3 regions of the Pseudoalteromonas sp. MEBiC 03485 genome follow, and region 1 is predicted to be linked to each of the others. Evidence: predicted binding sites of a transcription regulator. Region 1 holds the regulator's gene; each other region holds the start of a gene.
What was found. Region 1 encodes sigma-54, which starts transcription at its own class of promoters, with help from an activator protein. Its sites were predicted from a motif close to GTTGGCACGNNNNTNGNNT; they were not measured.
Positions count from the first base shown of each region.

Region 1 (4,248 bases):
GATTTACCTGAGCCTGAGCGACCGCTGATAATGATTAATTCCATTTATGCCTCTGCTGATATAACCTGAAACAGTTGCTGATCGGTAGTAGCACTACGCAGCTGTTTACAAAACTCTTTATCTTTAAGTCTATCAGCAATTGTTGATAAGGTCTTTAGATGAAGCTGAGAGTCACCATCTGGTACGATGAGTGCTACGAAAATGTCAACAGGGCGATTATCAATTGCATCAAAATTGATTGGGGATTCACTCACTATGACAAACGCCTGAGGTTCATCGGCGCCACTCATTCGGCCATGTGGAATAGCAATACCTCGGCCAATACCGGTGCTACCTAGCTTCTCTCGGTTGAGTAAAGCATTTAGGATATCTTGTTGAGATAAATGAGGAAGCTGCTGGTGAGCCAGTTCGCTGATATATTCAAGAATTCTTTTTTTGCTATTAAAAAGGACCGCAGCTTTGCTGCAGTCCTGATTAGTAAGTGAACTTAGTTTCATAATTTAATGTCGAGCTAATTTCTCTTTGTGTTTAATGACTTGGCGATCAAGCTTATCGATCAACGAGTCAATGGCTGCGTACATATCTTGATGTTCTGTAGAAGCGAACAATTCGCCTCCGTTTACATGTAAAGTTGCTTCTGCTTTTTGGCTTAATTTTTCTACATCTAGAATGACATGAACATTATTAATATGGTCAAAATGCCTTTCTAGTTTCGCAAACTTGGTGTTTACATAGTCTCTTAATGAATCAGTGATTTCTACATGACGACCAGTTAAATTTAGTTGCATAAGCATTTTTCCTTCTATGTAAAACGTCTAAATCAAACTCTTACGCTGATTAGACGGAGGTATTGCTAGAGACTCACGATATTTTGCAATTGTACGTCTAGCTACTTTAATTCCTTGCTCAGCCAATATATCTGCAATTTTGCTATCACTCAATGGTTTAGCCGAGTTTTCTGCAGCGACTAACTTCTTGATTAAAGCGCGTATTGCTGTTGAAGAACACTCACCACCATTTTCAGTGCTGACATGGCTTGAGAAGAAATATTTCAACTCAAAGATACCCCTAGGGGTATGCATATATTTTTGCGTTGTTACTCGTGAAATCGTCGATTCATGCATTTCGACCATTTCAGCAACATCATTTAGCACCATCGGCTTCATTGCTTCTGGGCCATGCTCAAAGAAAGCTTGTTGTTGTTGAACGATACAGTTGGTCACTTTTAATAGTGTATCGTTACGGCTTTCTAAGCTCTTAATAAACCACTTTGCTTCTTGTAAGTGAGAGCGAATAAATTGGCTGTCGCTACTTGATTTAACAGAGCGAGACATAGCCGCATATTGGCTGTTCACTCTAATCTTTGGCATACTATCTGGGTTTAACTCAACCACCCAGCGACCTTTTACTTTTTTCACTGATACATCAGGTATGACGTACTCAGACTCTTCGCGTACTATGCTATCCGCAGGCTTAGGGTTTAAGCTGTGAATTAGCGTCATTACTTCTTTAAGCTCATTTTCTTTAAGCTTAGTCTTTTTCATCAAAGTTCGATAGTCGCGACTCGCTAATAATTCGATATGCTCAGATAAAACCATTTTAGTTTCAGCTAAATATGGCGTGTTTGCATCGAATTGGCGAAGTTGAATACACAGGCATTCCTGTAAACTACGCGCCCCAATACCGACAGGATCAAACAATTGAATTCTCTTTAGGACCGCTTCGACTTCATCAAGTTCGATTTCTTCTTCATCACTATTTTGATTAAAGCTCTCGACGATATCTTCACAGCTTACCGTTAAAATACCAGAGTCATCGATAGCCTCAACAATTGCCACAGCAATCGCTTCATCAGTCGGACTAAAGGGAGTTAGCTGTAATTGCCACATAAGGTATTCGTGAAGGGTTTCGGTCGATGCACCTTGATAAATAGATTCATCTTCTGGCATTGGCCCTGATGATGTTGATGGAGCGGCACTCATGTACTCATCCCATGTAACATCCATGGCTAAATCGTCACTTACAGTGTCTTTATTTAGAGCATCACTGCTTTCTTGTTCATATTCGCTAGGTGCTTCGTCTGCAGAAGCGCTGACTTGCACATCGTCAGATTCAGCTTTTTGCTCATTTTTGCCGATGCTTTCTTCGTTGTAATCCGCTTCTTCCACTTCAAGTAAAGGGTTACTATCTAGCGCCTCTTGAATTTCTTGTTGGAGATCCAATGTACTGAGCTGCAACAAACGTATAGCTTGTTGCAGTTGTGGAGTCATTGTAAGTTGCTGGCCCATGCGCAGCTGTAATGATTGCCTCATGTATCCCTAACAATCCTTTTTTTAAGTTATCGATAACTGTGCAAAGACAGTTAAGTTATTATCGATTTATTGTCATTGTTATAAGTCTAGCAGATGCTCTAGTCGGTGGCGTAATGGTTACAGCCTAAATTGCTCGCCTAGATAAACATCGCGTACAGTTTGGTCAGCTAATACGTGCTCAGGTGTGCCTGATGCAATTAGCTCCCCATGAGAAACAATGTAGGCTTTTTCACAAACATCAAGGGTTTCTCGAACATTATGGTCAGTAATTAGTACACCAATACCACGATTTTTTAGGTGCTCAATAATTTTCTTTATATCTAACACTGAAATTGGATCAACACCAGCAAAAGGCTCATCTAAAAGGATAAATTTAGGATTAGCGGCTAATGCGCGAGCAATTTCAACGCGGCGACGTTCACCACCAGATAGAGCCATACCTTGACTATCACGGATGTGTTGGATGCTAAATTCATCTAATAAGCTATTTAGAGTTTCTTCCCGCGTGGTTTTATTTAGATCTTTACGAGTCTCTAAAATAGCCATCAAGTTTTGGTAAACTGTTAACTTTCGAAAAATCGAAGATTCTTGCGGTAGATAACCAATACCCAACCTCGCACGGCTGTGCATTGGCAAAAGGGTAATATCGTTATCATCGATGCTAATTTTACCTTTGTCGCTCGGAACTAGGCCTACAATCATGTAAAAAGTCGTGGTTTTACCAGCACCATTTGGGCCAAGCAAGCCAACAATACTGCCTGCTTCAACTTCCAGACCGACATTTTTAACCACTTGGCGGCCTTTGTAGCTCTTAGCTAAAAGCTCTGCTTTTAATGTGCTCATGGTTGGCCTTTATTGTCTTTTTTATTTTCAACAGGTACTAAAATAGTGTGTACACGATCTGATGAGTTTTCGTCTTTTTCAGCACTGATAAGCTGCTGAGCCATATCATAGGTAATGCTTTTCGCTGTTACTTTTTGACCAGCTTGGGTAACTTCAGCTTCACCGTTTAAGGTTAAGAAGCGTTTCGCAACATCATAACGAACTTCTTCAGCACTGGCGCTCATTACGGAACCATCCGTTTGTTTTTCTTCGAAGTAAGCTGGTTTGCCTGTTGCAATAATTAGCTCTACTGTACCTTCGGTATCACCGCCGTGTGCTTCAAGACGTTCTGCTGTAATACGACGATTACCATGCACGATCTCTACGTTACCTTCAAATATGCCAACGCCATCTTTTAGTTTACCAACTTGGCGATCTGAGCTAATGCTAATTTGTGCGCCAGTTTGCTCGGCAGCGGTGCCGGAAAACGCAATCAATAAGCTTGGGATCAGGAGTAATTTCTTCAGTTTATTGGTCATAGTATATGGTTCGTGTATGGTTAGTTAACTCAACAATTTCGGTTTTTAAATCGGCTTTTAAGCCTTTACCGGTAATCTTTAAATTCGGTCCTGTTAGTGTTACAGGTTGCTTTGAAAACATGGTCATTTTATTAATGTCGACATTAATGTTTTCTGCTTTTATATCTTCGATCATACCGTTATGGGTTAAGTTTTTAGCAACTACATCCCCTTCAAAAATCAGCTGATCATTTTCGTATAAAGTGGCTTCTTTGGCTTTTACTTGCCAAACCTGCTGGTCGCCATAAATAGTAAATACAGGTTGCTCAAAAAAGGTAAACCCTAATTGTTGATACAACTCCATTTTAGCCGCAGCTACTTTATGACTGATTTTTCCTTGCTCGTCATAAGCAGTTTGCTTTAACGCCACCGCAGTGTAATCAGGCGTTGCAATGATCTCGTCTTCACTAGTTATTGTGTCTGCTGATTGATTAAAGTACGGATACCACAACCACACCATGCAACAAACAAAAACAACACTCAGTAAAATACGGGCTATATTCATGCGCTGGTTCCATCGCTAGTTAACGGCTTAC
Region 1 covers NZ_SGBT01000001.1:467,092-471,339, reverse strand. The annotation lists gene rapZ (RNase adapter RapZ) at 1-44, opposite strand, end outside; gene ptsN (PTS IIA-like nitrogen regulatory protein PtsN) at 45-497, opposite strand; gene hpf (ribosome hibernation promoting factor) at 501-788, opposite strand; gene EVU92_RS02170 (RNA polymerase factor sigma-54) at 816-2,312, opposite strand; gene lptB (LPS export ABC transporter ATP-binding protein) at 2,430-3,155, opposite strand; gene lptA (lipopolysaccharide transport periplasmic protein LptA) at 3,152-3,673, opposite strand; gene lptC (LPS export ABC transporter periplasmic protein LptC) at 3,663-4,217, opposite strand; gene kdsC (3-deoxy-manno-octulosonate-8-phosphatase KdsC) at 4,214-4,248, opposite strand, start outside.

Region 2 (4,248 bases), 230 kb from region 1:
AATTCCTGTAGGTAGCGATAAAACATTAATCACTGTGGTACGAAATATTACACCAACAAGAAAAGTAATATCAAGGTCAGGATTACCATCCCACTCAGGTTGGGACATTAGTTGCGACACATAGTGTAAGTCACTTGCGATCTGACGGCTGACGGCTGACGGCTGACGGCTGACGGCTGACGGCTGACGGCTGACGGCTGACGGCTGACGGCTAATCATACAACAAAAAACCGCCGTATTTTTCAATACGGCGGTTTTAATTTTGAAAAACTAAAAGACCTTATTAGTCTTTAGCTGCACGACTCGCACGTTTACGTTCACTTTCAGTTAAGTGACGTTTACGAATACGGATGCTCTGAGGTGTAACTTCCACTAACTCATCATCATCGATGAATTCAATCGCTTGTTCAAGCGTATAGTTAAGTGGTGGTGTTAACGTTTGTGCTTCATCTGTACCAGATGCACGAACGTTAGTAAGTTGCTTACCTTTAAGTGCGTTTACTGTTAGGTCGTTATCACGGCTGTGGATACCGATAACCATACCTTCGTAAACTTCAACACCGTGACCGATGAATAACTTACCGCGGTCTTGTAAGTTGAATAATGCGTTAGTAAGTGCTTTACCAGTTGCGTTTGCAATCATTACACCATTCTTACGCGCACCGATAGTACCGCCTTTATGTGGACCGTAGTGATCGAATGTGTGGTAAAGAAGGCCAGAACCAGACGTTAATGTCATGAATTCAGTTTGGAAACCAATTAAGCCACGGCTTGGGATCATAAAGTCCATACGTACACGGCCTTTACCATCTGGAGACATGTCTGTTAGTTCACCCTTACGAAGACCAATTTGTTCCATGATAGAACCTTGGTGCTCTTCTTGACAGTCGATTGTAAGTGTTTCGTATGGCTCTTCTTTTTGACCATCAACTTCACGAAGGATTACTTGTGGACGAGAAACCGCAAGCTCGTAACCTTCACGACGCATGTTCTCGATTAAGATACCTAAGTGTAACTCACCACGACCAGAAACACGGAAGCTATCTGGATTGTCAGTTTCTTCAACACGTAGTGCTACGTTGTGTACAAGCTCAGCTTGTAAACGCTCAAGGATGTTACGTGAAGTTACGAATTTACCTTCTTTACCAGCAAATGGTGATGTGTTTACAGAGAACGTCATTGTTACTGTAGGCTCATCAACGCTTAGCGGTGGTAATGCTTCAACGGTATTTACATCACAGATAGTGTCTGAGATTTTCAGCTCACCAAGACCTGTGATAGCAATGATGTCACCCGCGCCTGCAGATTCTGCTTCATGACGCTCAAGGCCTAAGTAGCTCATTACTTGGCCAACTTTACCGTTACGCTTAGTACCGTCTGCACTAACAATTGTTACTTGTTGGTTAGGACGAACAGTACCACGCTTGATACGACCTACACCGATAACACCGATGTATGAGTTGTAGTCAAGCTGAGAAATTTGCATTTGGAAAGCACCTTCAGGATCTGCATCCGGTGGAGATACTTCGTCAACGATCATCTTGAACATTGGTTCCATGTTATCTGATGGCTCGTCTAAATCCATTGTTGCCCAGCCGTTGATCGCTGATGCATAGATTACTTTAAAGTCTAACTGTTCGTCAGTTGCACCTAGGTTATCGAATAAATCGAAAACTTGGTCCATAACCCAGTCAGGACGTGCACCTGGTTTGTCGATTTTGTTGATAACAACAATCGGCGTTAAACCTTGTGCGAATGCTTTTTGCGTTACGAAACGCGTTTGCGGCATTGGACCTTCTTGAGCATCAACAAGTAGTAATACTGAGTCAGCCATCGAAAGTACGCGCTCTACTTCACCACCGAAGTCGGCGTGTCCTGGGGTGTCTACGATATTGATATGGTAGTCGTTCCAAGAAATAGCTGTGTTCTTAGCTAAAATGGTAATACCACGCTCTTTCTCAATGTCGTTTGAGTCCATTACGCGCTCTTCGTTACCGCCGCGCGTTTCTAATGTGCCTGATTGCTCAAGCAGTTTATCAACCAAAGTTGTTTTACCGTGGTCAACGTGGGCGATAATCGCTATATTTCTTAACTTTTCGATGCTCATATTTTTTCTCAGAGAAATTGAATCTCATTGATCCTGCAAGATCTACGCAGTCACCTGCGTTTTCACCAGATGTCCCAGCATAGGATTTAAAAGGGCGCATATTATCCCTTAATAATGGCATGGATGAAAGTTTATCCAATATAAATTTATAAACTTTCTTCAGGCTTTTTATAAGTATCTGTTTTATAAATGACAAATTTATGAAAATTAAAGTGAATCTGAACGTAAAACTGGCGAAAATTTAGTTTTTGAACCATATTTTGGCACTAAATCGTGTTCGTAGCAGAAAAATTGGCACGCGCAATAATTGTGCAAAAATAAGGTTGCACTTTTTATGCACCACAATGAACTTTTTGTGCACCAACTTGGTGCTTGAAGAGTTAACAAAACTGAGCCGTGTTTATTTTTATAAGCCTAAACAATGTGTTAAAAACATGGCACGAAACCAGCTTACAATAGCGAAAAGCAATAATGCAGCAAAAATAAAACCCAACAATTGGAGGACACATGTCACAATCGGTTTTAGATTTTATCAAAGAAAATGACGTTAAGTTCATTGATTTACGCTTTACTGATACCAAAGGTAAAGAACAGCATGTTTCTATTCCTCATCACCAAATTGATGAAGATTTCTTCGAAGACGGCAAAATGTTTGACGGTTCTTCAATTGCTGGTTGGAAAGGTATCAATGAATCAGACATGGTACTTATGCCTGTGCCTGAGTCTGCGAAAATGGACCCGTTTTCTGAAGAAGCTACACTAATCATACGTTGTGACGTAGTTGAGCCTTCAACACTTCAAGGTTACGAGCGTGACCCGCGCTCTGTTGCAAAACGCGCTGAAGAATACATGCGTTCTACAGGTATTGCTGACACTGTGTTATTCGGCCCTGAACCAGAATTCTTCCTATTTGACGATGTTAAGTACAAATCAGACATGTCTGGTTCTATGTATAAAATCGATTCTGTAGAAGCAGCTTGGAACTCAGATAAAGATTACGAAGGTGGCAACATGGGTCACCGTCCAGGTGTTAAAGGCGGTTACTTCCCGTGTTCACCTGTTGATTCATCACAAGACTGGCGTTCAGCAACTTGTTTAGTTCTTGAAGAACTTGGTCAAGTTGTAGAAGCTCACCACCATGAAGTAGCAACTGCAGGTCAAAATGAAATCGCAACGCGCTTCAATACAATGGTATTAAAAGCTGACGAAATCCAAGAGATGAAATATGTTATCCATAACATGGCTCACTTATATGGTAAAACAGCGACTTTCATGCCTAAGCCAATTGTAGGTGATAACGGTTCAGGTATGCACTGTCACCAATCTTTAGGTAAAGATGGTGTAAACATCTTCGCTGGTGACAAATACGCTGGCCTTTCTGAAGAAGCTCTTTACTACATCGGTGGTATCATCAAGCACGCTAAAGCAATCAACGCATTTGCTAACGCGTCTACTAACTCATACAAGCGCCTAGTTCCAGGCTTCGAAGCACCAGTAATGCTTGCATACTCTGCACGTAACCGTTCTGCTTCAATCCGTATTCCAGTGGTACCGTCTGCAAAAGCACGTCGTATCGAAATTCGTTTCCCTGATCCAACAGCAAACCCATACTTAGCATTCTCAGCAATGCTTATGGCGGGCCTTGACGGTATCAAAAACAAGATCCACCCTGGCGATGCAATGGACAAAGACTTGTACGATCTACCTGCTGAAGAAGCTGCTGAGATCCCACAAGTTGCATCTTCTTTATCTGAAGCACTTGCATCACTAGACGCTGACCGTGAGTTCTTAACTCAAGGTGGTGTGTTCACTGATGACCTAATCGATGCTTACATTGCTCTTAAGAGCCAAGAAGTTGAAAAGCTTAACATGACAACTCACCCAGTTGAGTTCGAAATGTACTACAGCGTTTAATTTAACGCTGTATCAGAATTATCTGAAAGATAATAAATGTGTGTTCTCAAGCCCGCTTTGCGGGCTTTTTTAATGGTAATTGAGCGGGTTCTACTCTACAGTTTTATTTAAATAAAAAATGCAGGGTTGCAGGGTGAAAAGCACAACTTTATTAGTATTATTGCTGATTTTTATAAGCTTTTTTGGCTATAGCGCAGCGCAAAAAGTATATTCTTGGAAAGATAAGA
Region 2 covers NZ_SGBT01000001.1:697,930-702,177, forward strand. The annotation lists gene typA (translational GTPase TypA) at 284-2,107, opposite strand; gene glnA (glutamate--ammonia ligase) at 2,615-4,021, shown strand; gene EVU92_RS03285 (DUF4124 domain-containing protein) at 4,155-4,248, shown strand, end outside.
Region 2: glnA (glutamate--ammonia ligase) is a predicted target of sigma-54. The motif match lies at 2,541-2,559, and genes of this name have one in related genera.

Region 3 (4,248 bases), 3.1 Mb from region 1:
ACAGAAGAGCTCGTTAACTTGATTGAAACACAACGAATTTATGAAATGAATTCAAAAGTGATTTCAGCGGTTGATGAAATGCTTAGTTACATTAATCAGCAGCTTTAATGGGTAGGAGGCAGCATGCGTAATATTATCTTAGTCACATCGGCAGCATTAATGCTGGGTGGTTGTATGACAACGCAAAATCATCATGTGGTTCAGGATGACCCTTACTATGCGCCTATGTACCCGGAGCCTACAACAGAGCCTATGGTACCAACGGGGTCGTTGTTTGATAGTTATTCATCAAATGACTTGTACTCAGATAAAAAGGCTCTACGCGCTGGCGATATCATCACTGTTAAATTGCAAGAGTCTACTCAAGCGACCAAAGCAGCTAAAACCGAAACAGATAAAGAAACGGATGCGAGTTTAGATCCAGTAATTGGTCTGGGAGGTAATCCAGTTAACATTGGTGGTGATAGTATTCAATTTGGTATTGGCTCGGGGGCATCGTTTAAAGGTGACTCAAAGTCTAATCAATCAAACAGCTTATTTGGTGATATTTCTGTCAACGTGATGCGTGTTTTACCCAATGGAAACTTAGTTATTCGCGGTGAAAAATGGCTTACGTTGAACACTGGCGAAGAGTTTATTCGCCTTGAAGGCTTAGTTCGTCCAGAAGATGTTTCAGCTAGTAATACAGTAACATCAAACCGAATTGCCAATGCGCGAATTCAATATTCAGGTAAAGGGCAAATTCAAGAAACACAAAGCGCAGGTTGGCTGTCTCGTTTCTTTAGTAGTTCGCTTTTCCCATTTTAGAGGAACAAAGTCATGAATGGGTTTAAATACATCATCGCTCTTTGCTTAATTAGCCTGCAGTTTTCTGCACAGGCTGAGCGAGTCAAAGATGTATCTATGGTTGAAGGTGTTCGTGCAAACCAATTAGTCGGTTATGGTTTGGTTGTAGGTTTGCCAGGCACAGGTGAACAAAGCAGATTTACTCAACAGAGCTTTAAAGCCATGTTAAATGGCTTTGGTATTACTTTACCAGATAGCTTAAAACCTAAAATTAAAAATGTTGCAGCCGTTGCTGTTCATGCAGAGCTACCGGCATTCAGAAAACCAGGGCAAACCATAGATATTACGGTTTCGTCTATCGGGAGTGCAGGTAGTTTACGCGGTGGTACCTTATTACAAACCTTTTTGAAAGGGGTTGATGGTAATACGTACGCGATTGCACAAGGCAGCTTAGTTGTTGGTGGTCTAGGTGCTGAAGGAGCTGATGGTAGCCGGGTCATTATTAACACGCCAACGGTAGGTCGTATTCCAAACGGTGCCATTGTAGAGCGTGCTATTAAGAGCCCGTTTATGCAAGGTGACTACATTACATTTAATTTAAACCGCCCTGATTTCACAACGGCAAAACGCTTAGAGCAAACAATTAATGATTTAGTTGGCCCTGATAGCGCGCAGGCAATCGATGCAGCCTCAGTTCGTGTATTGGCACCGCGTGATGCATCTCAACGTGTTGCGTATTTGTCTACTCTTGAAAACTTAGAGTTTAAGCCGGCAGACACCGCTGCAAAAATTATTGTTAACTCGCGCACTGGTACAATTGTGATTGGTAAAAATGTGAAGCTGCAGCCTGCGGCTATTACGCACGGTGGTTTGACGGTCACTATTGCTGAGCAGCAAAATGTGTCACAACCAAATGCCTTAAGTGAAGGTGAAACAGCTGTCACAAATCAAAGCATTATTGATGTTAATGAAGATGACTCACGTGCTTTTGTATTTAACCCAGGTGTTAATCTTGATGATCTCGTTCGAGCCATCAATGAGGTTGGAGCCGCACCGGGTGATTTAATGGCGATTCTAGAAGCTTTAAAAGAAGCGGGGGCGATAAACGGGCAACTGGTTATCATTTAAATTAAAGCGCGCTTTCGAGCGCGTTTTTGTTTCTAGTAGTTATTAAATCATTTAGCTCACAGATATCAGTCAAATCTTTGTTCTGAAGTTACTTCATTCCACTATCAGTTATTAGCTATTCATTTATAAAGTTTTTTATTGGCGCAATTTTTGCATTTTATTTTTCATTATTAACTATTGTGTCAAAAAGCTGATGGATACTAATCATCTCGACAAGCAAAACTTTTTTGATTTAGGTAACTTAGACTCATTACGTCAAAGTGCTTTGAAAAGTGATGCCTCTAGCGATGCGTCAAAAGAGGCGCTGAAAAAAGCGGCGGCACAATTCGAGTCTATCTTCACTCAAATGCTTCTTAAAAGTATGCGTAAAGCAAATGAAGCGTTTGAAGATAAAGACAGCCCATTTAACTCAAGCGGCGTTAAGTTTTTTGAAGAGATGCATGATCAACAAATGTCGGTTGAGCTTTCATCTAATGGCTCGCTCGGTCTAGCTGATTTGATAGTGCAGCAGCTTTCGCCTGACGGTAAGAAATTTACTCCTGGTTCTGTGCTTAGAACCACTGCTGACTTTGATAGTGATAAACGGGCAAGCGGTGTGGTTGATAGCAAAAATGATGTTAAGGCTGAACCGCAAGCTGTCGCAGATACAACAGCAAACGAGCAAACAGAAAACCGCTTTGAAGATGTGGAGTCTTTTATTAGCTCTGTTTGGGAGCACGCAAAAAATGCTGCACAGAAGATTGGTTTAAATCCTGCTGTGATGGTTGCTCAAGCAGCCCTTGAAACAGGTTGGGGTAAACACATTATCAGTAAAGCTGATGGCACAAGTAGTAACAACTTATTCAATATTAAATCGGATACGAGCTGGCAAGGTGATAAAGCGAGCAAAGTCACGCTTGAGTTTGAACAAGGCGTGCCAGTTAAAAAGCAAGCAAGTTTCCGTTCTTATCAATCGATTAAAGACAGTGTTAACGACTTTGTGGATTTCTTAAATGAAAACCCACGTTATCAAGAAGCACTCAATAATACTGCAGAGCCTGCAGCCTTTTTAGATTCGTTACAAAAAGCAGGTTATGCAACTGATCCAAATTATGCCGATAAAATTAAGCAGGTATTGAAGCGTGTTGAGCTTCAAAGTGTCGCTGCTTCATTGGTACGTTAAGGAGTAGACCCTGATGTCATTTAGCTTATATGACATAGCAAATGCCGGTGTAAGAGCTAACTCTGAGCTTTTACAAACCACCAGTAAAAACATCGCCAACGTTAATACCGAGGGTTATGTGCGTGAGCGTACTGAGTTCACAACCATGATCGACAACCAAGTGGGTCGTGGTGAAACGTATCGCTTACTGAATGAATTTGCGCAAAAGCAATTAAATAGAGATACCTCTAATAAAGCATTCTTTGATCAGTTTGTAACTGAAGCAAGCCGAGTAGACAGCTTGTTCTCAGAAGAGTCAAACAGCTTATCAACGAGTGTCAATTCGTTTTTTAACAATGTACAAGAAAGCTTAAATCAACCGTCATCAACAGTAGCTCGTTCACTGGTCATGACTGATGCACAAAACTTAATTGATCAAATGGACAGATTATCGAGCATTGTGGTTGACCAAAAAGCAGTGGTAAATGAGCAACTAGAGATTTTTTCTGAAGAAGCAAATAACCTGATCCAAAATATCAGTGATTTGAATACTAAGATTGCGTCGGTTCATGGTACTGATCGTGAGTCAGTATCAAGTGGTTTATACAATGAACGCGATAAAGCGATTCGTGACTTATCTGAGCTGATTGATATTGAAACCCTTGATGGTAATAACGGCGAAAAGCAAGTGTATTTAGGCTCAGGCCAAGCTCTTGTCATGCAAAGTGGTACATTTAACTTGTTTTCATTCAGTGGCGATCCTGATCCGAACTTTAAAGAGCTGAAACTTGATGTAAACGGTGGCAAAGCTGTGCCGCTTGAAGTTGATGTGAGTAAGTTGAAAGGCAAAATAGGCGGATTATTGGCATTTCGTGACGACATTTTAGTGCCAGCGCAAAACCAGCTAGGTCAAATGGGGTTAGCGTTAGCTGATGCCTTTAACCAACAAAATAGCTTAGGTATGGACGCTAATGGTGAAATTGGTGGTGATATTTTTGCTATTCCAACCGTTGATGCGTTCGGTTATCAAGCCAACACGGGCACATCAACAATGACGGCAACTCTTGAGCCAGGTAAAGGCAGCGAATTGCCAGCAAGTGATTTTATCGTTACTTATACCAGTGCTACGACTGTTGAGATTCAGGCAATCGATAATAAAGGCGAACCAATTGGCACCGCGTCAACAGCGAATG
Region 3 covers NZ_SGBT01000001.1:3,540,680-3,544,927, reverse strand. The annotation lists gene flgG (flagellar basal-body rod protein FlgG) at 1-108, shown strand, start outside; gene flgH (flagellar basal body L-ring protein FlgH) at 124-807, shown strand; gene EVU92_RS16280 (flagellar basal body P-ring protein FlgI) at 820-1,914, shown strand; gene flgJ (flagellar assembly peptidoglycan hydrolase FlgJ) at 2,108-3,076, shown strand; gene flgK (flagellar hook-associated protein FlgK) at 3,090-4,248, shown strand, end outside.
Region 3: flgJ (flagellar assembly peptidoglycan hydrolase FlgJ) is a predicted target of sigma-54. The motif match lies at 2,052-2,070, and genes of this name have one in related genera.